One region of the Streptomyces sp. NBC_01750 genome, then DNA from elsewhere that is predicted to be linked to it. Evidence: riboswitches for the same ligand, from Rfam matches in the RefSeq annotation. Region 1 holds a riboswitch; each other region holds the start of a gene.
What was found. Region 1 has a riboswitch for cyclic di-AMP ahead of OG966_RS24850 (C40 family peptidase). Riboswitches for the same ligand answer to the same signal wherever they lie in the genome.
Positions count from the first base shown of each region.

Region 2: linked by a shared signal. The riboswitch ahead of OG966_RS19095 (M23 family metallopeptidase) and the one ahead of OG966_RS24850 (C40 family peptidase) in region 1 are both predicted to bind cyclic di-AMP.
Region 3: linked by a shared signal. The riboswitch ahead of OG966_RS06035 (C40 family peptidase) and the one ahead of OG966_RS24850 (C40 family peptidase) in region 1 are both predicted to bind cyclic di-AMP.
Region 4: linked by a shared signal. The riboswitch ahead of OG966_RS37550 (transglycosylase SLT domain-containing protein) and the one ahead of OG966_RS24850 (C40 family peptidase) in region 1 are both predicted to bind cyclic di-AMP.

Region 1 is NZ_CP109137.1:5,450,802-5,456,323, reverse strand. Features, by position in the region: gene pcrA (DNA helicase PcrA) at 1-1,956, opposite strand, end outside; cyclic di-AMP (ydaO/yuaA leader) riboswitch at 2,243-2,405, shown strand; gene OG966_RS24850 (C40 family peptidase) at 2,408-3,601, shown strand; gene OG966_RS24845 (hypothetical protein) at 3,707-4,060, opposite strand; gene OG966_RS24840 (C40 family peptidase) at 4,406-5,464, shown strand.
Region 2 is NZ_CP109137.1:4,278,359-4,283,880, reverse strand. Features, by position in the region: tRNA gene OG966_RS19105 (tRNA-Met) at 59-132, shown strand; gene OG966_RS19100 (PP2C family protein-serine/threonine phosphatase) at 345-1,511, shown strand; cyclic di-AMP (ydaO/yuaA leader) riboswitch at 1,727-1,882, shown strand; gene OG966_RS19095 (M23 family metallopeptidase) at 1,894-2,958, shown strand; gene OG966_RS19090 (aldo/keto reductase) at 3,124-4,068, shown strand; gene OG966_RS19085 (PrsW family intramembrane metalloprotease) at 4,076-5,410, opposite strand; gene trmB (tRNA (guanosine(46)-N7)-methyltransferase TrmB) at 5,470-5,522, opposite strand, start outside.
Region 3 is NZ_CP109137.1:1,370,870-1,376,391, reverse strand. Features, by position in the region: gene OG966_RS06045 (LysR family transcriptional regulator) at 1-787, opposite strand, end outside; gene OG966_RS06040 (LysE family translocator) at 871-1,500, shown strand; gene OG966_RS06035 (C40 family peptidase) at 1,606-2,088, opposite strand; cyclic di-AMP (ydaO/yuaA leader) riboswitch at 2,092-2,247, opposite strand; gene OG966_RS06030 (hypothetical protein) at 2,593-2,901, opposite strand; gene OG966_RS06025 (ATP-dependent Clp protease proteolytic subunit) at 2,909-3,544, opposite strand; gene OG966_RS06020 (hypothetical protein) at 4,417-4,710, opposite strand; gene OG966_RS06015 (hypothetical protein) at 4,952-5,134, opposite strand; gene OG966_RS06010 (DUF397 domain-containing protein) at 5,137-5,478, opposite strand.
Region 4 is NZ_CP109137.1:8,272,949-8,278,470, forward strand. Features, by position in the region: gene OG966_RS37530 (DUF5947 family protein) at 1-630, shown strand, start outside; gene OG966_RS37535 (DUF6084 family protein) at 627-1,325, shown strand; gene OG966_RS37540 (hypothetical protein) at 1,322-2,761, shown strand; gene OG966_RS37545 (hydrogenase maturation protease) at 2,758-3,306, shown strand; gene OG966_RS41035 (DUF6893 family small protein) at 3,317-3,433, shown strand; gene OG966_RS37550 (transglycosylase SLT domain-containing protein) at 3,454-4,260, opposite strand; cyclic di-AMP (ydaO/yuaA leader) riboswitch at 4,263-4,423, opposite strand; gene OG966_RS37555 (hypothetical protein) at 5,051-5,254, opposite strand; gene OG966_RS41040 (SCO2400 family protein) at 5,274-5,522, opposite strand, start outside.

The DNA of each region.
Region 1 (5,522 bases):
CACCGGGAATTCGAGGCCCTTGGCAGTGTGCAGCGTCATCAGCGTGATGACACCGGCCCCCTCCTCGTCCTCGTCCGGGATCTGGTCGGAGTCGGCGACGAGAGCCACCTTCTCCAAGAACTCGGCGAGTGTGCCCGCGCCGTCCTCCTCGCCGCGCTCCTGCTCGAACTCGAGCGCCACGGCGGCCAGTTCCTGAAGGTTCTCGATACGGGTCTCGTCCTGCGGGTCGGTGGACGCCTGCAGTTCGGCGAGATATCCGGTCCGCTCGAGGACCGCCTCCAGCACCACCGCCGGACCCGCGCCCGAGTCGACAACCGTACGCAGCTCCTCCATGAGCACGTTGAAGCGCTTGACGGCGTTGGCGGAGCGGGCCGCCATGCCGTACGCCTCGTCCACGCGGCGCAGCGCCTGCGGGAAAGTGATCTTCTCGCGCAGCGCGAGCGCGTCGATCATCGCCTCCGCGCGGTCGCCGATACCCCGCTTGGGGACATTGATGATCCGGCGCAGCGGAACATTGTCCTCGGGGTTGGCGAGGACCCGCAGATACGCGAGGACGTCCCGGACCTCCTTGCGCTCGTAGAAGCGCACTCCGCCGACGACCTTGTACGGCAGCCCGACCCGGATGAAGATCTCCTCGAAGACACGGGACTGGGCGTTCGTACGGTAGAAGACGGCGACGTCGCCGGCCTTCGCGTCGCCCGCGTCCGTCAGCCTGTCGATCTCGTCGGCAACGAACTGCGCCTCGTCGTGCTCGGTGTCCGCGACATAGCCGGTGATCTGCGCGCCGGCGCCGGCGTTCGTCCACAGGTTCTTGGGCCGGCGGCTTTCGTTCCGCTCGATGACGGCGTTGGCGGCGGAGAGGATCGTCTGCGTCGAGCGGTAGTTCTGTTCGAGCAGGATCGTCGTCGCGTCGGGGTAGTCCTCCTCGAACTGGAGGATGTTACGGATGGTCGCGCCGCGGAAGGCGTAGATCGACTGGTCGGCGTCGCCGACGACGCAGAGCTCGGCCGGCGGCAGGTCCTCGTGACCCGTCCCCACCAGCTCGCGTACGAGCGTGTACTGAGCGTGATTGGTGTCCTGGTACTCGTCCACCATCACGTGCCGGAAGCGCCGCTGGTAGTGCTCGGCGACATCAGGGAAGGCCTGGAGGAGGTGGACGGTGGTCATGATGATGTCGTCGAAGTCCAGGGCATTGGCCTCGCGCAGCCTTGCCTGGTACATGCGGTAGGCCTCGGCGAGCGTCTTCTCAAAACCTCCCCCAGCGCCTCCGTCCTGGGAGGTACCCCCAGCAGCCTGGTCGGCGAAGGTCTCCTCGTCGATCAGCTCGTTCTTCAGGTTCGAGATCTTCGCGCTGAAGGACTTCGGCGGGAACTTCTTCGGGTCGAGGTCCAGATCGCGGCAGACCAGTGCCATCAGGCGCTTGGAGTCGGCGGCGTCGTAGATCGAGAACGACGAGGTGAAGCCGAGCCTCTTGGACTCCCGGCGCAGGATGCGGACGCACGCGCTGTGGAAGGTCATGACCCACATGGCGTTGGCGCGCGGGCCGACGAGCTGCTCGACGCGTTCCTTCATCTCGCCGGCGGCCTTGTTGGTGAAGGTGATCGCCAGTATCTGGCCGGGGTGCACACTGCGGGTCCCCAGCAGATGTGCGATCCGGTGGGTCAGCACCCGGGTCTTGCCGGACCCCGCCCCTGCCACGATGAGCAGCGGCGACCCGGTGTGCACGACGGCGGCACGCTGCTGCTCGTTCAGCCCCTCGAGCAGGGCGGCAGGATCCACGACGGTGCGCGGGGCGCCGTCGCGGTAGTACGGGTCCCGGGCCGGAGGCACGTCGAACGCACCCTGGAAGAGATCGTCCGGGATCTCCTCCGGGGCCGAGTCCTCGGGCGGTGGCGGGTGCTGCTCCGCGCTGGGCTGGAGGTCCGCCAGGAAGCTGTCGTCAAAGAGGCTGCTCATCGCTCTACGAGTCTAGGCCGCCGCAGTGACAGCCCGCGGCCGCATCGGGATACGACTCCGGCGGCGATCTGGGCAGCGACTTCGCGGCAACACCGGCGACACAGCGCGACCGGGCCACTCCGCTGCGATGTCGCACGGCGCCGGCCCCTGGGCGACTCCCCACTCAGTCGCCAAGGTCACGAAAATGTATCGGACATATCGAACATCAACCTTCACAGCAGCCACACGAGTTGGCTACCGTGCTCGATCAGGCGGCCCGTACCCCCCTGGCGACTCACGCCGAATCGGGCGGCCTGCGCCGAATTCGGACTTCCTTCACGGGAGTTCGGAACCGGGGACCCACCATGCACAACCGGGGTGAATCGGACCTGTCTTTCTCGGTCCGTAGGGCGATCTTCCGTTCCGCCCGAACCCGACAGCTAACCCGGTAGGCGGTCCACGGAAGAAGGAGATGCCGGCCTTGGCGTCGCATCGCAAACCGCGTGCCCGTACCGGAATTGCCGGAATGGCAGGTCTACGCGCCAACTCCCCCGCCGTCGGGTTCACGACGGCTGCCCTCGCCTCCGTCACCCTGTTGTCGACGCAGAGCGCCAACGCCGCGCCCGCCGAGCCGAAGCCCTCCGTCGAAGAGGTGCAGAAGAAGGTCGACGACCTGTACCGGCAGGCCGGAAGCGCGACCGAGAAGTACAACAAGGCCAAGGAATCCACCGACGAGAAGCGGCGCGAGGTCGACCAGCTGCTCGACGACGCCGCGAAGCGCACCGACAAGCTGAACGAGTCCCGGCGCACCCTGGGCAACTACGCGGCCGCGCAGTACCGGACGGGCGCGGTCACCCCGACCGCGGCGCTGCTGCTCGCGGACAGCCCCCAGGCGTACTTCGACCAGACCCAGCTGATGGACCGGATGACCGACCGTCAGCGCACCGTCATCGACGACTACGAGACCCAGCGGGCCGCGGCGGCCAAGCAGCGGGCGGAGGCGACGAAGAGCCTCGAGTCGCTCACGGACTCCCAGCAGGCGCTGCGCACCAGCAAGCGGGAAGTCCAGGCGAAGCTGAGCGAGGCGCGTTCGCTGCTGTCGAAGCTCACCGCCGAGGAGAAGGCGCGGCTCGCGGCGATCGAGCGCGAGAAGGAGGAAGCGGCCCGCCGCAAGGCCGAGGCCAAGGCCAAGGAGGAGGCGCAGGCCCGCGCCGACGCGGAGGCGGAACGAAAGCGCCAGGAGCAGGAGCAGCAGCCGGGCACGGGTACGGGCGCAAGCGCGGGCACGGGATCCGGCACCGCCGACAGCAGGTACGCGGCCAAGGCCGACAAGGTCCTGTCGTTCGCCCGTTCGCAGCTGGGCAAGCCGTATGTCTGGGGCGCGACGGGCCCGAGCTCGTACGACTGCTCGGGACTGACCCAGGCCGCCTGGAAGGCGGCCGGCGTGGATCTGCCGCGCACCACCTGGGACCAGGTGAAGGTCGGCACGCGGGTCGCGACGAAGGATCTGCTCCCGGGTGACCTGGTCTTCTTCTACGACGACATCAGCCACGTCGGCATCTACATCGGCGACGGCAAGATGATCCACGCGCCCAAGCCCGGCGCGAACGTCCGCGAGGAGTCGATCTACTACATGCCGATCTACGGCAGCGTGCGTCCGGCATAGCGGACCAAGTGGAACGCCCGGGCCCGACCGCGCCCGGGCGTTGTCACGTACGGAAAGCGCCGCTCTCACATCGGGAGCGATGCTCTCACATCAGAAGCGGCGCTCTCACGTCCAGAGCGTGGCGATGAAGATGTTCACGACCGTCAGTCCGCCCACCGCCCCGAACATCGCCTTGTCCACCCTCTCCTCGTCCCGCTTCACATACACCAGGCCCAGGATCACGATCAGCACCGCCATCTTGATGCCGATCTTGAGGTTGTTCACCGGCTGGTCGTCGGCCTGGTTCAGGCCCACCAGCACCACGCCCGTGACCAGCATCGTCAGCGCGCCGTGCAGCATCGCCGGGATGAAGCGCGCCTCTCCCGCGCCCATCGCCTTCATCTGAGTGAGGAAGCCGCCGAGCAGCGACGCGATGCCGATGATGTGAAGGGCGACAAAGACATTGATGAGTACGTCCATGAGGCGGAGCCTAACCGTCCCCATACCACCACCCGCCGGGCAGGTAGGCCTCGTTCGCCTCATCGGTCACACCGGTAGGGGAATGCGGTCCGGCACCATGAGCAGGGCTCTCACAAGGCGCACGCTCGTGTCCACCTTTGGCCAATATCGGTCCTTACGCCTCTTCGCCGTGACCGCCACGTTTAGCGTCCTCCCTCAGGTGACCGACTTTCCACCGCTGCCGAGCTCCCGGGCGGCCGCCGGTCACCACCGCCGAGGGATCCGGCGGCGGGCCGCTCCCCCTGTGCGGTCCGCCGTCGGACTCCGACTCGGACCGGCAGGGAACGGAAGGACGTGGACGCCGTCGTGGCAGCGCACCGGAAACCCAGGCAGCATCCCCTCACCGGGCCCGCCGCCCGTACCGCCGCCACCCTCGCGCTCGCCGGCGCAGCGACCGCCACCGCACTGGAAGGCACCGGGCAGGCCGAGCCCCAGTTGAGCCCCGCACAGGTCAAGGCCAAGGTCGACAGGCTGTACCAGGAGGCGGAGGCAGCCACCGAGAAGTACAACGGGGCCAAGGAGCGTGCTGCCGAGGCGCGCGGGTCACTCGACGCGCTGCGCGACGAGGCAGTGCGCAGGACCGAGCGGCTCAACACCTCGCGGAATGCACTCGGTTCGATCGCCACCGCCCAGTACCGCGCCGGCGGTATCGACCCCGGTCTGCAGCTCGCGCTCACTTCCGACCCCGACCAGTATCTGGAGCGCGCCGCCCTCGCCGAGCGGGTCGGCGAGCGGCATGCGGACGCGATCTCCGGCGTACACCGACAGCTGGTGGAGATCGCACAGTTGAAGGCACGGGCGGGCGAGCGGATGAGTGCCCTCAGGGCCCGGCAGACCGAGTTGGCGGAGCACAAGGCGACCGTCCAGGAGAAGCTGGCCGCCGCGGAGCGTCTGCTGAACCGGATGACAGCCGAGCAGCGCACGGCGTACGACTCCTCCTACGGCGGCGTGGATGGTGCGACGGATACCCGCGCCGACCGCTCCGCCGGCCCCCGCGGCTCGCTCCGGGCCCCCAATCCCCGTGCCGCGCAAGCCGTTGCGTACGCGTACGGAGCACTGGGCAAACCCTACGTCTGGGGTGCGACGGGCCCGAATGCGTACGACTGCTCCGGTCTGACGCAGTCCGCCTGGCGCTCCGCCGGCGTCTCGCTGCCCCGCACCACCTACACCCAGATCAGCACCGGCGAACGCGTGTCCCGCTCTCAACTAGCCCCTGGCGACCTGGTGTTCTTCTACTCCGGTGTCTCACATGTCGGCCTCTACATCGGCGGCGGACAGATGATCCACGCACCCCGTCCAGGCGCCCCCGTCCGTATCGCGCCCATCGACCAGATGCCCTTCGCGGGTGCGACCCGCCCCGCGTAGCCACCGCACGGCCCAGCCACCACACGGACCACGCCTCCACACACACCGCAATGCGCTC
Region 2 (5,522 bases), 1.2 Mb from region 1:
GCGGACCCGGAAAATGGAGTTGATCTTGCTCCGGATGGCGTAAGGTTGTGTTCACCGACGCGGGGTGGAGCAGCTCGGTAGCTCGCTGGGCTCATAACCCAGAGGTCGCAGGTTCAAATCCTGTCCCCGCTACTGCAGCCAGTGGCCCGGCACTCGATCAGAGTGCCGGGCCACTGTCGTACCCGGCATCAGAGCGCCGGGCCACTTGTCTTCGTACCCGGCCGATCGCCGCCGCCGTCGCCCGGTTGGCGGACGGAGAGTCGCAGCACGGCGCGGCTGCGGCCAGCCTGGGAAGAGCGCGGTACCGTCCGCAGCCGTGGATGGACTGGTCAAGGAGATCACTGGTGGGGCAGCGAGAGCAGGACGGCGGCACCAGCGCTCATCGCCTTGTCCTCGCACTGCCCTCGCTGATGATCATCGGCGGTCTGGTCTTCGATCTCCTCACCCCGTCCGAGTTCACCGCATCCCCGCTCTTCGCCGCCGCTCCGCTGATCGCCGCACCGTTCTTCTCCTGGCTCGCCACTCTGCTGACCGGCATGGCCGCCGTCGCCGGTGTGGTGGGTCTGCACATCTACAACGGGACTCTGAGCCAGACCTCGGCGAACACCGAGCTGTTCACCGTGATCACCGTCGCCGGCCTGGCGCTCTTCATCAACCGGGTCGTACGGCTCAGCGGGCAGCGACTCGCCTCCGCCCGCGTCATCGCGGAAAACGCGCAGCGCGCCGTGCTGCCCACCCCACTCGACCGGATCGGCGGGCTGCGGATCGCCGCCCGGTACGAGGCGGCGCAGAAGGACGCGCTCGTCGGCGGCGACCTCTTCGCCGTACAGGACACTCCGCACGGTGTACGGCTGGTCGTGGGCGACGTCCGGGGCAAGGGGATGGAGGCGGTCGAGGCCGTGGCCGTGGTCATCGGGGCGTTCCGGGAGGCGGCCGAGCAGGAGAGATCACTCGAGGGTGTCGCCGCACGCCTGGAGCGGGCGCTCACTCGCGAGGGCACGCGGCGGGACAGTCTGGACGTGTTCGAGGGATTCACCACCGCCGTACTCGCCGAGGTTCCGCGCGGCGCGGCCGGGGTGCGGGTGGTCAACCGTGGCCATCCGGAGCCGCTGGTGCTGTACCCCGACGGCGATGTGGACAGGCTGCGCCCGACCGAGCACGCCCTGCCGCTGGGGATGGGCGATCTGGGGAGCTTGCCGGATCTGGCGGATGAGTATCCGTTCCCGGCCGGTGCCACGCTGCTCCTCTACACCGACGGGCTGTCCGAGGCGCGTAACGCGGACGATGTCTTCTACGACCCCGGCGAGCGGCTCGGCGGTCGGCATTTTCCCGGGCCCGAGGAGCTGCTGGACGCGCTCCTCGACGATGTACGCCGGTACACGGGCGGCGGCACCAACGACGACATGGCGCTGCTGGCGGTCGGCCGTCCGGCCAACGGGCGGCCGGAGCGTGGAGGGACCGTACCTGTGGTCAAGGAGGAGCGGGAGGAGTCGGGCCGCGACCGTGTGTAGTCGAAGGACACCCCTCCGCATAACATTTGAAGCACCGTCAGAAGTGCGGTGTGGTCCGCTCATCGGCCAAGTCGCCCGATTCCGGCCGCTTGTGTCCAGGTAAGTCCTGGCCGATGAAGTTAATGATCAGTCGGAACAGCTTGGAATCGGGCCCTGGTGTCTATTAACGTTCGATAACGCAGCGCGGTTGTCCCAGTCGTCGCAAGAGACGGCACCGTGCGCACGCGCCGAATCCCGCAAGGGAACCGGGGAACCACCAATTGGGGTGAATCGGGCACATTTTGCCGCTCTGTTCGCGGTCGAAGCGCTCGTAGGAGACCTTCCTGCTCCGAACCCGTCAGCTAACCCGGTAGGCGAGAAGGAAGGAAAGGAGCACGCCTCCGTGGCGTCCAACAAACCTGCCCCTGCCCCCGAAACCCCCTTTCAATCCGACTTCTTCGGCGAAGAGGTAGCGGAGCGGGCATGGGAGGAATGGAACCCCACCGAGGACTCCGTCCGTCCGGTGCGCGGCCGGCACCGTGTCATGAAGCAGCGCGGCGGACTCGCCCGCAGCTCCACGGTGCTCGGCGTCGGTGTGATCGCGGCGGTCGGCGCGGGCGGCATGGCCAGTGCGCAGGACAAGCCTCCGGTCTCCATATCGCTGCCGGACCTTCCCGACTCGATCGCGGACAAACTGCCCGACGCCAAGTCACTGCCGGGCGTGGGCTCCTTCATGTCCGACGACTCCGACGCGCAGTCGGGGAACGTGAACGCCTCGCCGCTCACGACGATGACCCTCGCCGCGGACGACGGCGCCGACGCGGAAACGGGCGTGGGGGGCGCGGGTGAGGCCCTGCGCGCCCGCATCCTCCAGCAGGCCGAGCAGCAGCAGGCCGACGCGGACGCCGAGGCGAAGTCGGCCGCGGAGAAGCTCGCCGCCGAGAAGGCCGCGACGGAGGCGACGCAGCAGCAGACGGCGGCGGAGGCGAAGGCCGAGGCCGCCAAGCGGAAGGCCGAGGAGGCCGCCAAGGCCAAGGCGGAGGAGGAGCGGCTCGCCAACCTGGCCAAGAGCTTCGCGCTGCCCACCTCCGCGTACACGATCACCTCCACCTTCGGCGAGGCCGGCTCCATGTGGTCCTCGGGCTACCACACCGGCCTGGACTTCGCCGCCCCTACGGGCACGCCGGTCAAGGCGGTGCACGGCGGCACCGTCAAGTCTGCGGGCTGGTCCGGCTCGTACGGCTACCGCACGGTCCTGGAGCTCGACGACGGTACGGAGGTCTGGTACTGCCACCAGTCGTCGATGTCCGTCAGCGCGGGCCAGAAGGTGACGACGGGCGAGACGATCGGCCGCGTGGGCGCGACCGGCAATGTCACGGGCCCGCATCTGCACCTCGAGGTCCACACCCCGGGCGGCTCGGGCATCGACCCGATGGCCTGGCTCCAGGGCAAGGGCCTCACCGTCTGATCCCGCGCCGCGGTTCCCGGCAGCCCTGGCACCCACCCCCCGGCGCCAGGGCTGCCGGTCCGTGCGGCCGCGTTTCCACGTAGCGGGGTTCCGGGGTCCGGTGTTCCGGGTTCCGGGTTTCGGTACCCCGGAATAGCGCGGCGCGGTCCGGCTGTTGATCAACGTATGACTTCTCTCCGTACCCTCGGCTCCTCGGGCCTGGCTGTCTTTCCGCTCTCCCTCGGCGGCAATGTCTTCGGCTGGACCGCCGACGAGACGCAGTCCTTCGCCGTGCTCGACGCGTACGCCGCCGCGGGCGGCAACTTCATCGACACCGCCGACTCCTACTCCGCATGGGTGCCGGGCAACGAGGGCGGCGAGTCCGAGACCGTCATCGGCAACTGGCTCGCCGCGCGCGGCAACCGCTCCGAGATCGTCGTCGCCACCAAGGTCGGCGCGCACCCCCGGTACAGGGGCCTCTCCGGCACCACGATCAAGGCCGCGGCCGAGGAGTCGCTGCGTCGGCTGCGCACCGACTACATCGACCTGTACTACACGCACTTCGACGACCCGGCCGTCCCCGTCGAGGAGATCATCACCGCCCTCGACGAGCTGGTGAAGGAGGGCAAGGTCCGCGCCATCGGCACCTCCAACCTCAGCGTCGAACGGCTCCAGGCGTCCCTGGACTTCTCGGAGCGCGAGGGCCTGTCCCGCTATTCCGTGCTGCAGCCGCACTACAACCTCGTCTCGCGTGAAACGTACGAGGGCGAGCGCCAGGAGACGGCCGCCCGCGCCGGTCTCGCCGCCGTCCCGTACTACGCGCTCGCGTCCGGCTTCCTCACCGGCAAGTACCGGCCGGATGCGACGGTGCTCAGCCCCAGGGCCGAGGGAGCGGCCAAGCATCTGAAGACCGACCGGGGTGTGGCCGTGCTCGCCGCGCTGGACAAGGTCGCCGAGGCGCGCGGCGCCGAGATCGCGACCGTCGCGCTCGCCTGGCTGGCCGCGCAGCCGACCGTCGCCGCGCCGATCGCGTCGGCCCGAACGGTCGAGCAGCTGCCCGCCCTGCTGGCGGTCGCCGACCTGGAGCTGACGGCCGAGGAGCTGGCCGAGCTGACGGCGGCGTCCGCCTAGGGCTGCCCTAGGAGCGGTACGGGTTGTAGCCGCCGTAGTCGCGGTACGGCGGCGGCACCCACGCCCGGCCCGTCGCCCGTGCCGCGTACGTCAGCGCGGGCGCGGCCAGATCCTTGCGCTGCCACAGGTGGTGCAGCAGCTCCTGCTCGCGCGCCACGAAGTCCGGGCCCACCGCGCCGCGGTGGGCCCGGTGGCGCAGAAAGGCCAGGGACGTCGCGAACGTCTCGTACTCGGATACGGCGTGCGCCGCGGCCGGTCCGTGCATCCGCCGCGCGACGTCGCGCGCCATCGTGCGTGCCCGCATCGAGGAGAGTGCGTGCGGTTCGTCCGCCGCCAGCCAGCCGGCCGCGGCGTACGCGGGCAGCTCGGCGGATATCGTGCGCAGCTCACGCTGCCGCGTCCAGATCGTCAGCCAGGTCAGCAGGCCGAAGGCGGGCACCATGAAGGCCCCGTACACGCCGTAGAAGCCCAGCGGGCCGAACAGTGACGACGAGCCGTTCCACAGGGCGTGCATGGCCATGGCGAGGACGAGACCGAGCAGCGGCAGCGCGACGCGGCGGATCCTCTGGCGCTGCGCCGCGAGCGCGGCGATCCCGAAGCCGATGCCGGTCAGCACGGTGAAGAGCGGATGCGCGAACGGCGACATCACGACGCGTACGAAGAAGGTCGCCGCGGTCATCGAGGAGAGGCCCGAGGTGCCTATCTCCTGGTCCTCGCCGAAGGCGCTGCCCAGATAGAGGATGTTCTCGGTGAAGGCGAAGCCGGTCGCGGTGAAGCCGGCCACGACGACGCCGTCGACTATTCCGGTGAAGTCCCGTCTGCGGAAGATGAAGATGAGCAGGACGGCGGCGGCTTTCGCGCTCTCCTCGACGATCGGGGCTATCACCGTCGCGCCGAGGGTGTCGGCGCTCGCCGGATCCGCGGTGGCGGTGGCTATCCAGCGGGTCGCGAAGGAGTTCGCGATGATCGCGACGAGGGCGGCCGCGAAGGCGCCCCAGGCGAAGGCGAAGAGCAGATTCTTCCAGGGGCCCGGTTCGACGCGGTCCAGCCAGCGGAAGGCCGCCATCAGGAGCGGGACGGGCAGGGTGGCGAGGCCCAGGCCGACGAGGAAGCCCTCGGTTCCGGTCTGTTCGCGTACGAGCGCGAGGATCACCAGGCCGGAGAGGGCGAGGAGCGTGATCAGCACTCCGGCCCTGACCGCCTTGCTGTGCCAGAGCCGGGAGACGCGGCGCGGCTTGTAGCGCCACCGGGAACGCTCCGGCACGGCGTCGAACAGCGGCTGCTGATCGAACGCCGGGACCGCCGGATGCGGTGGGAAGTGCTGCGGCGACGACTCGGACACCCATCGACCCTAACGAGAGAGACTGACACTCGCGATGGTGCCCGGGGTACTACTGAGGGTTACGCGTCCCGCAATGCGCTGCCCACGCGGCGGAACAGCAGGTCGTGCACCA
Region 3 (5,522 bases), 4.1 Mb from region 1:
GTACACCGAGCGGCGTCGCGGCCATCGCGGCGACCATCTCCGGCACCACCGCCACGCCGAGCCCCGCACTGACCAGTGCGCACACCAGCGCATAGCCCGGCGACTCGACCGCCACGGCAGGAGTAGCGCCGGCCCGCGCCAAGGCTCCTTCCACGCCCTTGCGCGGCGGATGCGAGGCTGCGCTGCTGACCAGCGGCTGCCCGGCGAGATCGGCCACCGGCAGCCTGCCCGAGCCGCCCGCCAGCGCGTGACCGGGTGCCGTCACCAGCACCAACTCCTCCACGAGCAGCGGTTCCAGAGCCACTCCCGCCGGAGGTGGAGCCGGCTCGGCCGGTTCGTACGTATGGGTCAGCGCCAGATCCACCTCGCCGGCCGCCACCGCCAGGACCCCGCCCGGCGGCTCGTACTCCGCGACGGTCAGTTCCACGTCCGGGTGCGCCCGGCGGAAGGCGCTCAGAACCGGCGGCAGCAGATGGATACCGGCCGTGGTGAAGGTGCCGACGCGCAGCCGCCCGCCGGAAAGACCGGCCAGCCGGGCCAGTTCGTGCCGTGCCTGGTCCATCTCGTCCAGCACTCGGCGGGCCCGTGCCGCCAGCAGCTCGCCCGCGGCCGTCAGCCGGGCCCCGCGGTGGTGCCGCACCAGCAGGGGCGCCCCCGCCTCCCGCTCGAGCTTGGCCATCTGCTGGGAGAGCGCGGGTGCGGTGTAGCCCAGTCGGGCGGCGGCGCGGGTGATCGAACCGGCCTCCGCGACCGCCACCAGCGCCGCCAGCCGTGTCGGGTCGTACATGGCATCACCTTAAGCATTGCTTTAGGCGGACCCTGAAGATTGCAAGTACAAGCTAAGGCCGGTGCGGGTCCAGGATGGCGGGTATGGACGCACAACTGGTCGCCTTCACGGGGGTCGCAGCCGGCATGGTCGCGATGCCGGGCGCGGATTTCACCGTCGTCGTACGCAACGCCCTCGCCTCCCGGCGTGCGGGGGTGGCCTGCGCCGTCGGGGTCGCCGGGGGACTGCTGGTGCACACCGCGCTGGCGGTCGCCGGGCTCGCGGCTGTGTTGGTCGCCGTGCCGGTGCTGTACCGGACGCTGCAGATCGCGGGCGGGGTCTATGTGCTCCATCTGGGTGTACGGGCGGTGCGCGGCGCGCTGCGTCCGCCGCTCGCCGCGCGGGATCCGGAGGGGCAGCCGGCCGGCGGCACGGGGCGCAGTCTGCGGCAGGGCTTCCTCACCAACGTCCTCAATCCGAAGGCGCCGGTGCTCTTCCTCAGCCTGCTACCGCAGTTCGTGCCGGACGGTGCTCCGGTGCTGCCGCGCACTCTGCTGCTCGCCGCCGTCGTCGTCGCACTGGCTCTGCTCTGGTTCCCGCTGGTGGCGCTGCTGGTGGACCGGCTCGGGCAGTGGCTGCGCCGCCCGGGCACGACCCGGGCCGTGGAAGGCGTCACCGGTGGGGCGCTGACCGCGCTGGGTGTGACGCTGCTGGCCGAGCCGCTGGCGCGCTGAGCCTCCGGGCCGCCCGGTCCGCCGGTCACCGACAACCGTCGGCGACCGGCGGACCGTGAGCGACTGGCCGAGAGCGTCGAGACGCGGGCGGTGAGCCGCGGGCCGTCAGCGCACCCGGCCGTACCAGACGCTCTTCGTCCAGATCTTCTCCAGCCGCACCACGGTGCCGCTCTTGGGCGAATGCCAGATCTTGCCGCCGCCGGCATAGATCCCCACGTGGTAGACGTAGCTTCCGGAGTGGAAGAAGACCAGGTCCCCGCGCTGCCGGGAGGCGGCCGAGACATGCTTGGTCCTGTTGTACTGCTGCTGGGCGGTGCGTGGCAGCTTCTTGCCCGCGTTCTTGTACGAGTAGAGCGTCAGGCCCGAGCAGTCGAAGCGGTGCGGGCCCGTGGCGCCGTACCGGTACGGCGATCCTTTCTTCGATGCGGCCACCTTGAGCGCCTTGCTCGCGTAGGCCGTAGCCGCGTGAGCCTCGGAAGTGGTGCCCGGCGCCAGCAGGGTGCCGCCGACGGCGGCAAGTGTCAGGGCCGATACGGCACTCGCCCGGGACATCAGAGTCAGAGACGGGACATGAATCTGCGCAGTCATGCGCAACCCTTCGTCAACCGCCTGTGAAGGATGACCTGTCGGGTTCGGACGGACGAAGATGCCCGGCCGCTGATGCGGCTTCACCCCTAGGGACGACCGGACTGCCCGGTCACCCCGTCACGATTGGGTCCTCCACTCCTGCCGATGCACTCCTGTCGACCAGACATCCGGAGCGGCGGCAGGACTCAGCGTCCGCCCGGACCGCCCCGCCGAGGTGGCGGGGGCTTGTCGTCCCAGGGATCTTGACTCATGCCGTGCCGGATTTCCGAGTCGAAACGACGGTTTGTGAGGCTCGTCACCCCTGACCTGTTCGGGTGGACAGGGCCGTTTTAGTGACCGGCCCGCGACCCCTGAGGAACGCCGCACCAGCAGCGGAACGCCTCATTCCGCCAGATCGGTAGTCGGGTTGTGCAAGTTGTGCGGTACCGCGGTCGGGATCGTGACTACACCGAATGGGGGAGGCTGCCCGATACCCCGTTGGCGTAGACGAATGTGGCGGATTCGTCAACTCGGGGAAGCGGGCGGCATCGTCACCCGGCCCGCCCTGCGTTCGCCGTCGAGCACCCTGAGGGCTTCGGCGAGGGTCGCCGCGTGTACTTCGCTCTCGCCGCGCACATGCATCAGCGTCAGGGCGTCCTTGAGTGCGGCCGCCTTGCCGAGCAGGGCCTGCGCCGCGCGCAGTGCGCCGTAGGTGTGCGTGGCGCGGGCCGGGTTGATCCGCCCCAGCAGATCGACGACTTCGAGATAGCTGTCGATGAATTCGGCCTCGGCGCGGGTCAGCGCGGGCAGCGGCGGCAGTTCGGGTGGCAGCATCGGGCGCTCACGGGGCACTGGTGTCGGCGAGCGACGCCTTGCGGTTCCTGATCACGTGGTCCACCAAGCCGTATGTCTTGGCGCCCTCGGCATCGAAGATCTTGTCGCGCTCCAGATCCGCGGCGATCCGCTCCGGGGTCTGGCCGGTGTGGCGTACAAGCATCTCGGCGAGTTGGGCGCGCAGCCGCAGCAACTCCTGTGCCTGGATATCCAGATCGGACAGCTGGCCCTGCAACCCCTCCTCGGTGGCGGGCTGCTGGACGACGATCCGGGCGCCCGGCAGCGCCATCCGCTTGCCCGGGGCGCCGGCGGCGAGCAGCAGCGCGGCGGTCGATGCGGCCTGGCCCAGGCAGGTCGTCTCCACGTCGCAGGTGACGATCTGCATCGTGTCGTAGATCGCGGACATGGCGCCGAGCGAGCCGCCGGGGGAGTTGATGTACAGGCAGATGTCCCGGTCCGGGGCGGCGTACTCGAGATGCAGGAACTGCGCGATCACATCGTTGGCGGAGGTGTCGTCGACGGCGGTCCCGAGGAAGATGATCCGCTCCTCGAGCAGCTTCGAGTACGGGTCGAGGGTGCGGGCTCCCGCGCTGGTGCGCTCGGTGAACTGGGGCAGGACGTAGCGGGCGGCAGGGCGGCTCATGGCGTACCTCTCCTCGGATGCGACCTCTGTAAAAAATGTACAGGACGTACAGAAGGTGATGATGGGGAGCATGGCCTAGTGATCGAGGAGAAGCAACAGGTCAGAGACGGTTTCGCTATCAGCGAGCGGGCTGATATCTCACCCAGACCACCCATCGCGTCATCGAATCGAAGTCGAGCGTCAATCTCTACCTATGAATCCTAGGCACCCTGGAGTATCGTTCCAGGTAGAGGACGACCGAGCGCAGCCAACAGCCAGGGTTCCGCAGGCGTGATGCCTGGGGCGTGATGTCCACCAGGAACAGCGGCTCGGCAACAGGCAGGCGAAAGGCGGACCAGGACGGTGCCGCGAGACCACCGCGTGATGCGGATGCCAGCGAGACGGGCGGGCCAAATCGGGCCCGCGGAACGGTCCTCCGCCCGCTGCTGCTCATGTCTGGGGTCCCCGTGCGCGCCTTTGATGGACCACGCTTGCGCGACGAGCGCCGCCTCGTCGGACTGTCCGCCGCCCAGCTTGCCGCCCACGTCGGGCGCAGCGGAGGGGCGATCCTCAAGTACGAGGCCGACTCGGCACAGCCGCCCTGCTGTAGCCGACGCCCTCGCCGCCGCGCTCGGCCTGCCGCTCGAGCGGTTCCTCAGGCCAAGGTTCGCAGGCGCCCACTGCTCAGCGACGCCTAACGCGGAGTGTGGTCGTCGTCTTCACTGGAGACCCCGTTCCGGCGGCTGGCGAACCATGCCGTCACGGCAGCGATCCCTCCACCAATCAGAGCGGCAAGGGCATCGAAACTCGCCAGTCCGGACGCCACAACGATCGATCCTCCGGCGGCAATCGGAGCCACGAGGAGAGCGGCATACGCCGTCCATCGCTTTGCGTCACGCATAGGTCTTGACCCCCGCTACGACGGATGAGAGCAGTACCAGCAGCCCCGCTAGATCTGCTACCACAACGTGCACCCAGCCCTTGATTACGCCCGTGCCGTCGTAACAAACCATTCGGACTCCGAACGGCATGAAGGTCAGCCCCAGGATGATGACGACGAGTGCTGTCGCTACCGTTGCCGCATCGATTGGTTTTCCCTCAAGGCTGGCGGCCAGCAAGGCGCCGCAGAAGGCGACAGCTGCAGTAACAATCCAGTCGATCCAGAAGACCGCGTCGTCGATGGTCAACGCGTGTTTCTCGCCCGGGCGAGGCTCCCGCGAGACCAAGCGAAGCCAGGTCTGTAGAACAGCCACTACGAGCGCTACCCCAAGCGTGAGTAGCCAGGCCAAGACGTCCCCCTTGAAGCCGTGAGCAGCCAGCATCCTTGCACTGCAAGCGAGTTCACGCGAACTGAATCGAGGAACTGCAAAGGGGAAGCCCCGGCCTGTCCGCGACGGGGGGCGCAGACAGACCGGGCCGGTCAGGGAACTAGGCGGTGGCCGGCTGCGCGAGACGGCCCTTGCGGGTGGCGCCTCCGCAGTTCTCGCACGAGACGATGACAACACCCTGATTGATCAGCGGGACGGTCTGCTGACTCTGGCATTCCCGGCACCGGGTGTGGCGGAACCGCTCGATGCTCGCGAACGCCTGCCCTACCTGGATCGCGTCCATGGTCAGACGGCCGCGGCGGCGGTGGCCTGCTCCATCTCCGCATCGGTGGCCATCAAGTCATCGAACTCGCCGGCCTTGATGCCCTCGGCGAACTTGGTGAACTCGGCCCGGCTGAAGTGCAGTACCGGGCTGTCCATGTCCTTGTCGTCGGAGAGGGCGACCATGCGGGTGCCGTTCGGGATGTTGTAGTGCGGGTGGTCCTTGGCGTCCGGTGCCTCGGCGAGGATGACGCAGTCCTTCAGGATCGGGTCAAGGTCGGTCCTGCTCGCCTTGCGCCAGTCCAGCCCGAGGGCGTGCGAGTTCTCGAACGGCTTGGTCGTGATGCCATTGCTGATGGTGCCCATCAGTGGTGTCCTCTCTCTCGGATGTTCGCTGTCCGTGCAACCCG
Region 4 (5,522 bases), 2.8 Mb from region 1:
ACAGGTGAACTGCGCGGCCTGCGCCGTTTTCTGACCGAGCGTCCACCCCGGAAGGAGCGGTGCGAACTGTGCGGAGTGGCGGTGGCCGACGACCGCCACCGCCACCTGGTGGACACGGACGAACGCGCACTCGCGTGCGCCTGCGTCTCGTGTGCCCTCCTGTTCGAGCGGCCCGGCGCCGCGGGTGGCCGCTTCCGGGCGGTGCCGGACCGCTATCTGGCCGACCCGGACCACAGCCTCGACGACAACGCGTGGGAAATTCTGCAGATCCCGGTCGGCGTCGCCTTCTTCTTCCGCAACGCGGCGCTCGACCGCTTGGTCGCGCTGTACCCGAGTCCGGCCGGCGCGACCGAGAGCGAACTCGAGCCGTCGGCATGGCAGACCGTGCTGGGCGGCAGTCGGCTGGCCGCGCTGCTGGAACCTGACGTGGAGGCGCTCCTGCTGCGCCGAACGCAGGGCCGGGCCGAGTGCTACCTCGTCCCGATTGATATCTGTTACGAACTGGTGGGCCGCATGCGCCTGTTGTGGCAGGGCTTTGACGGCGGAGCCGAGGCGCGGGCCGATCTGGAGGCGTTCTTCGAGCATGTGGGCGGCCGCGCCCGGCCGGTTCATGAGGTGAACCAGACATGACACAGTTCGCCTTCACATGTACGGACGTACGGGCCGACCAGTACGCCGCCGGTCCGACACTCGTCTTCAGGCTGCGCATCACGGCGTCCGAAAACGCCCGCGTGCACGCCCTGGCCCTGCGCTGCCAGATCCGCATCGAGCCCGCTCGGCGCGGCTACGAGCCCACGGAGGCCGAAGGGCTGGCCGACCTCTTCGGAGAGCGCTCGCGCTGGGGCAGCACGCTTCAGCCGGTTCAGTTCGCCCAGGTCTCGCACATGGTTCCCAGCTTCACGGGAGAGACGGAAACCGACCTCGCGGTGCCTTGCACCTACGACATGGACGTCGCCGCGACCCGGTACTTCAACGCCCTCGAGGCGGGCGAGGTGCCGCTGCTCATGCTGTTCTCCGGAACGGCATTCACCGGGGCGGGCGGCTTCCGCGTCGAGCCCGTGCCGTGGGACCGGGAGGCAGCCTTCCGGATGCCGGTAAAGGTGTGGCAGGAGATGGTCGAGCAGCACTTCCCCGGCTGCGGCTGGATCCGGCTGCCCCGCGACACCGTGGACGCGCTGCTCTCCTTCCGTTCGCAGCGGGCACTTCCTTCCTGGGAGGCGGCTGTCCGGGCCCTGCTGGCCGAGGCCGGTACGCCGGACCTCCCACCGGGCCACGCCCTGGACCGAGCACTGCTGCCACGCGCAACCGGAAGGACGGCACGTTGACGACAACTGCCTTCGCACCGGCGACGGAAGCCCGGTTCGCCGTTGCCCGACAGGTGGCGGACGCGGTGCTTTTCGAGGGCTACGTGCTCTACCCGTACCGTGCCTCGGCGGCCAAGAACCGGCTGCGCTGGCAGTTCGGGGTGCTCGTGCCGCCCGGCTGGGGCGCCGAGTGCGAAGAACACGACTTCCAGCACACCGAGTGTCTGATGGAGCCGAAGGGGGACGCGACTCTCGCGGTCGAGGTGCGTTTCCTGCACGCACAGCGCCGGACCGTGCAACAGGTCCGGCAGGACGGTGGCTTCGAGACGGTGCCCGAGCTCCCTCTCGAGGACCGCGTCCTGGTGCCCTGGGACGAGGGCGTCGAGGAGCGAGTCGAGGTGCTCGCCGGAGTGGAGGAGCTGACAGGAGACGGTGTCACGGTCCCCTTCACCCGTCCTGCCCGGGAGGAGTCCGAGCCCGTCCTCGACTCGGCCGGCCGGATGGTCGGCCGTCTTATTCGCCGTTGCGAGGAGATCAGCGGCGCCGTGCGGCTGTCCGCGCGTGAACTCGGCGGGCCCTACCGGGTGATGCGTCTGACCGCTGTCGTGGAGAACACCAGCTGCTGGAGCCAGCCGGACGGCACGGCCGACCGTGACGCCGCGCTGCCGCGCTCGCTGGTGGCCGCGCATCTGCTGATGAGCCTCAGCGCCGGGTCGTTCCTGTCGATGACGGATCCGCCCGAGTGGGCCAAGGGCGCGGTCGCGTCCTGCCGCAACCTGCACACCTGGCCGGTCCTCGCCGGCGAACCCGGCCGCGCGGATCTGGTGCTGTCGTCCCCGATCATCCTGGAGGACCACCCCGCGATCGCCCCGGAGAGCCCAGGGGCGCTCTACGATGCGACAGAGATCGACGAGATCCTCGCGCTGCGCACCGCAGCCCTCACCGACGAGGAGAAGCGCGAGGCCCGTGGCACCGACGAGCGGGCCGCCGCGGTGATCGAACTGGCCGACTCGATGCCCCCTGAGGTCCTTGAACGCCTGCACGGTGCTGTGCGCGCACTGCGGGAGGTGACCGGCCCCGAAGCGCCGGACGCACCCCCGGCGGCCGCCCCTCGCGGCTTTGCCGACGAACACGGCGTGCAGGCCCCGGACACCCCGTGGTGGGACCCGGCGAGCGACTCCGGCTTCGACCCGGCACGCGACCGGATCCTGGTCGACGGCCGGTCGCTGGGCGCGGGCAGCCGCGTGCTGCTGCGCCCGGGCCTGCGGCGCAGTGACGCACAGGACCTGTTCCTGCACGGCCGCAGCGCCAGAGTCGAGGCGGTGCTGCACGACGTGGACGGGGCAGTGCACCTGGCAGTGACCGTCGAGGGTGATCCAGGAGCCGACATCCGCCGCGAGCAGGGCCGCTTCCTGTACTTCCAGCCCGACGAGGTCGCCCCCCTGGAGGACGCATGAGCCGCCCCGACCGGACCAGCGACCGGATTCTGGTCGCCGGGGTCGGAAACATCTTCCTCGGCGACGACGGCTTCGGCATCGAGACCGTGCGCAGGCTGGCCGCGGAACAGCTGCCCGAGTACGCCGAGGTCGTGGACTTCGGCGTACGGGGCGTACACCTGGCGTACGAGCTCCTCGAGGGCTACGACACCCTCGTCCTGGTCGATGCCACGGCGCGCGGCGGCGAGCCCGGCACGGTGTATCTGATCGAAGCCGACAGCGCGGGCGACATCGAGCCCGAGACCGCCCTGCTGGACGGCCACCGGATGTCCCCCGACGCGGTCCTGGCGCTCCTGGGGACCCTCTGCGCCGGCACCGGCACTCGGCCACCGCGGCGCACCCTGGTAGTGGGATGTGAACCCGCCGGTGTGGAGGAAGGCATCGGTCTCAGTCCGCCCGTTGCCGCCGCCGTGCCGGAGGCCGTACGGCTGATCATGGGCCTGGTACGGGACGGCAGGCACGAATCGTCCGCGCCACCGGCTGCGGTCGGCGAGGTTGCGAAGTGAGGAGAAGAACATGAAGAAGACGATCATTGGCAGCGTGGCCGCCGCGACTGCCGCGACGGCTGTGGCTGCCGTCGTCAAGCAGCTCCTGCCCGACCTCATGCGCTATCTGCGCATCCGCAAGATGTGACGCGACGGTGGTGACAGGCCTCAGTAGGCGCCGTTCACATTGTCGATGGAGCCGTACTTGTCGGCGGCGTAGTTGCACGCGGCGGTGATGTTGGCGACCGGGTCGTAGCTGTCCATCGACGTGCCGGGCACGTGGTACGCGAGGAACGTCGGCGCGATGACCTGCAGGAGCCCCTTGGACGGCGTTCCCGCCACGGCGTTGGAGTCCCAGTTGTTGATGGCCCGCGGGTTGCCCGAGGACTCGCGCATGATGTTCCGGTGGATGCCGTCGTACGAGCCGGGGATGCCGTGCTTGGCCATGACGGCGAGTGACTCCCGGATCCAGCCGTCGAGGTTATTCGAATAGGTCGCGGGCTTTGCGGCGGTGGTGGCGCCCTTGGTGGCCAGCGTGCTCCTCTGCGCGGAGCGGCTGGCCCGATCCTCAGGGGAAGACGTGTTGGGGGTCACTTTGGCCTTCTTGCCGACCGACAGCTGGAGACCCGAGTGAATCAGCGAAGGGTTGCTGCCGATTGCCCTCCGGTTGTCCTTGTACAGCTGCATCCAGCCGCCGCTCAGGGAGTGCGCCCGTGCGATCTTGGCAAGGGAGTCACCCTTGACGACGGAATAGGTGGTGGGCAGGGCCTTCTTCGCGGCGATGTGCGTGGTGCCCGCGGCAGCCGGCGCCACAGCCTTTGCGGCTGTGACGGGATGTGCCGTCGGCTGGGCCGCGCCGGCAGTGGTCGCGCCGATCACCGGCAGGACGAGTGCGGCACCGCCCGCACCCGCGGCGACGAAACCCCGGGTGATCGGGCTGGACTTGGGACGACGGTGCTTACCCTTTGCGGGCATGATGAGTTCCTCTCCGTCGCCTGCGAGGTGAGCTGTCGGGTTCGGGCTGGAGATGCCCGGCCGCGGTAGGAATGCGACTTGACCCCGAGCCGTTCCGGATTCCGGATCGGCGGCTTACCTGGGTCCCCCGCTCCTGCCGTAAGTGAGTGGGTGGTTTGCCGGACGGCGGCAGGATTCGGCGTTCCGTCCGGATTGCGGTGACCGTAAGCGAAAAGCGCCGGATGGAACAAGCCCTGAATTCACCACTGCAATCCGCGCGGCGGAATCAGCCGCGGAAAATCACGCGATCCACCGAGGACGGGAAACTCAACTCTCTTCTACGGAAAGGGACTGGGCCGGATCGGCGCCCTTCGCGCACTGTCGAGGACGTGACCCATATCACGGGATTCGATGGGGGATGGTCGGCCCTGCACCGCCGCGAAAATGCACGACAAGTCGCATGTTTTCCTGCAATATGGACGTCGAGAGCAATACCGAGTAAATGCTCATTCCGGACATGCGTGGGCGGAGTTGTCCTCGAAGATGCGCATTTAGTCTCCACATTCGCGCTATAAATGCATTAGCGCCCTCTATGGGTGGATTCTGTCCGTTTAGGTAGTAATCGGGGTCGCCTCTCCGCGCCTGGCTGTCCTGTGGCGACATGCACCCCGAGACCGGCAGGCATCCACCGCTGCCCGCGCGGCGTACGCGTCCGGGTGGCGGTGGCGTGCTGGGTCCCTGCCGCCGGGTCCCGGCCGCCGGTAGGGGTGTCGAACGGTTCCAGCGCTCGGCGGGCACGGGCGGGCGCCACTCAGCGCGCCCAGAGGCTTCGACGGCCGTCGGTCTGCGCCGGGGCGGAGACCGGTGACCTGTCGAACGACGCCCTGTCCTGGACATCAGCCTCTCGGCCGGCGCGATTCGCGCGCGCCATCGGGCAGCCGTCGAAACGGACGCGCTGGACGGCTACTCCGCCGTGGCGAGCGGCACCCAGGTTGCCGACGACCACCATCGGCATGGCGAACCCGAACCTTCGGTCACCTGCCGGTGATCGTGCCGCTTCGGTGTCGCTCCGGCAGCAACAGCTCCGTCAGTTCCCTCTGGGTATCGGTCACTGGGCCACCAGTGGTGCTCGGCGCAGGACTACCCGTGGGTGAGGTGCTCACACTGCCGGTAGGACTTGCGGAAGGAGTCGGCGTCGTCGGCGTCGGCGACGCCGAGTGGCTGGGGCGGCCATGGGAGGGGCGGGGGGTCGGCCTGGCCCTCACGGGCGGACTGGTGGTGGC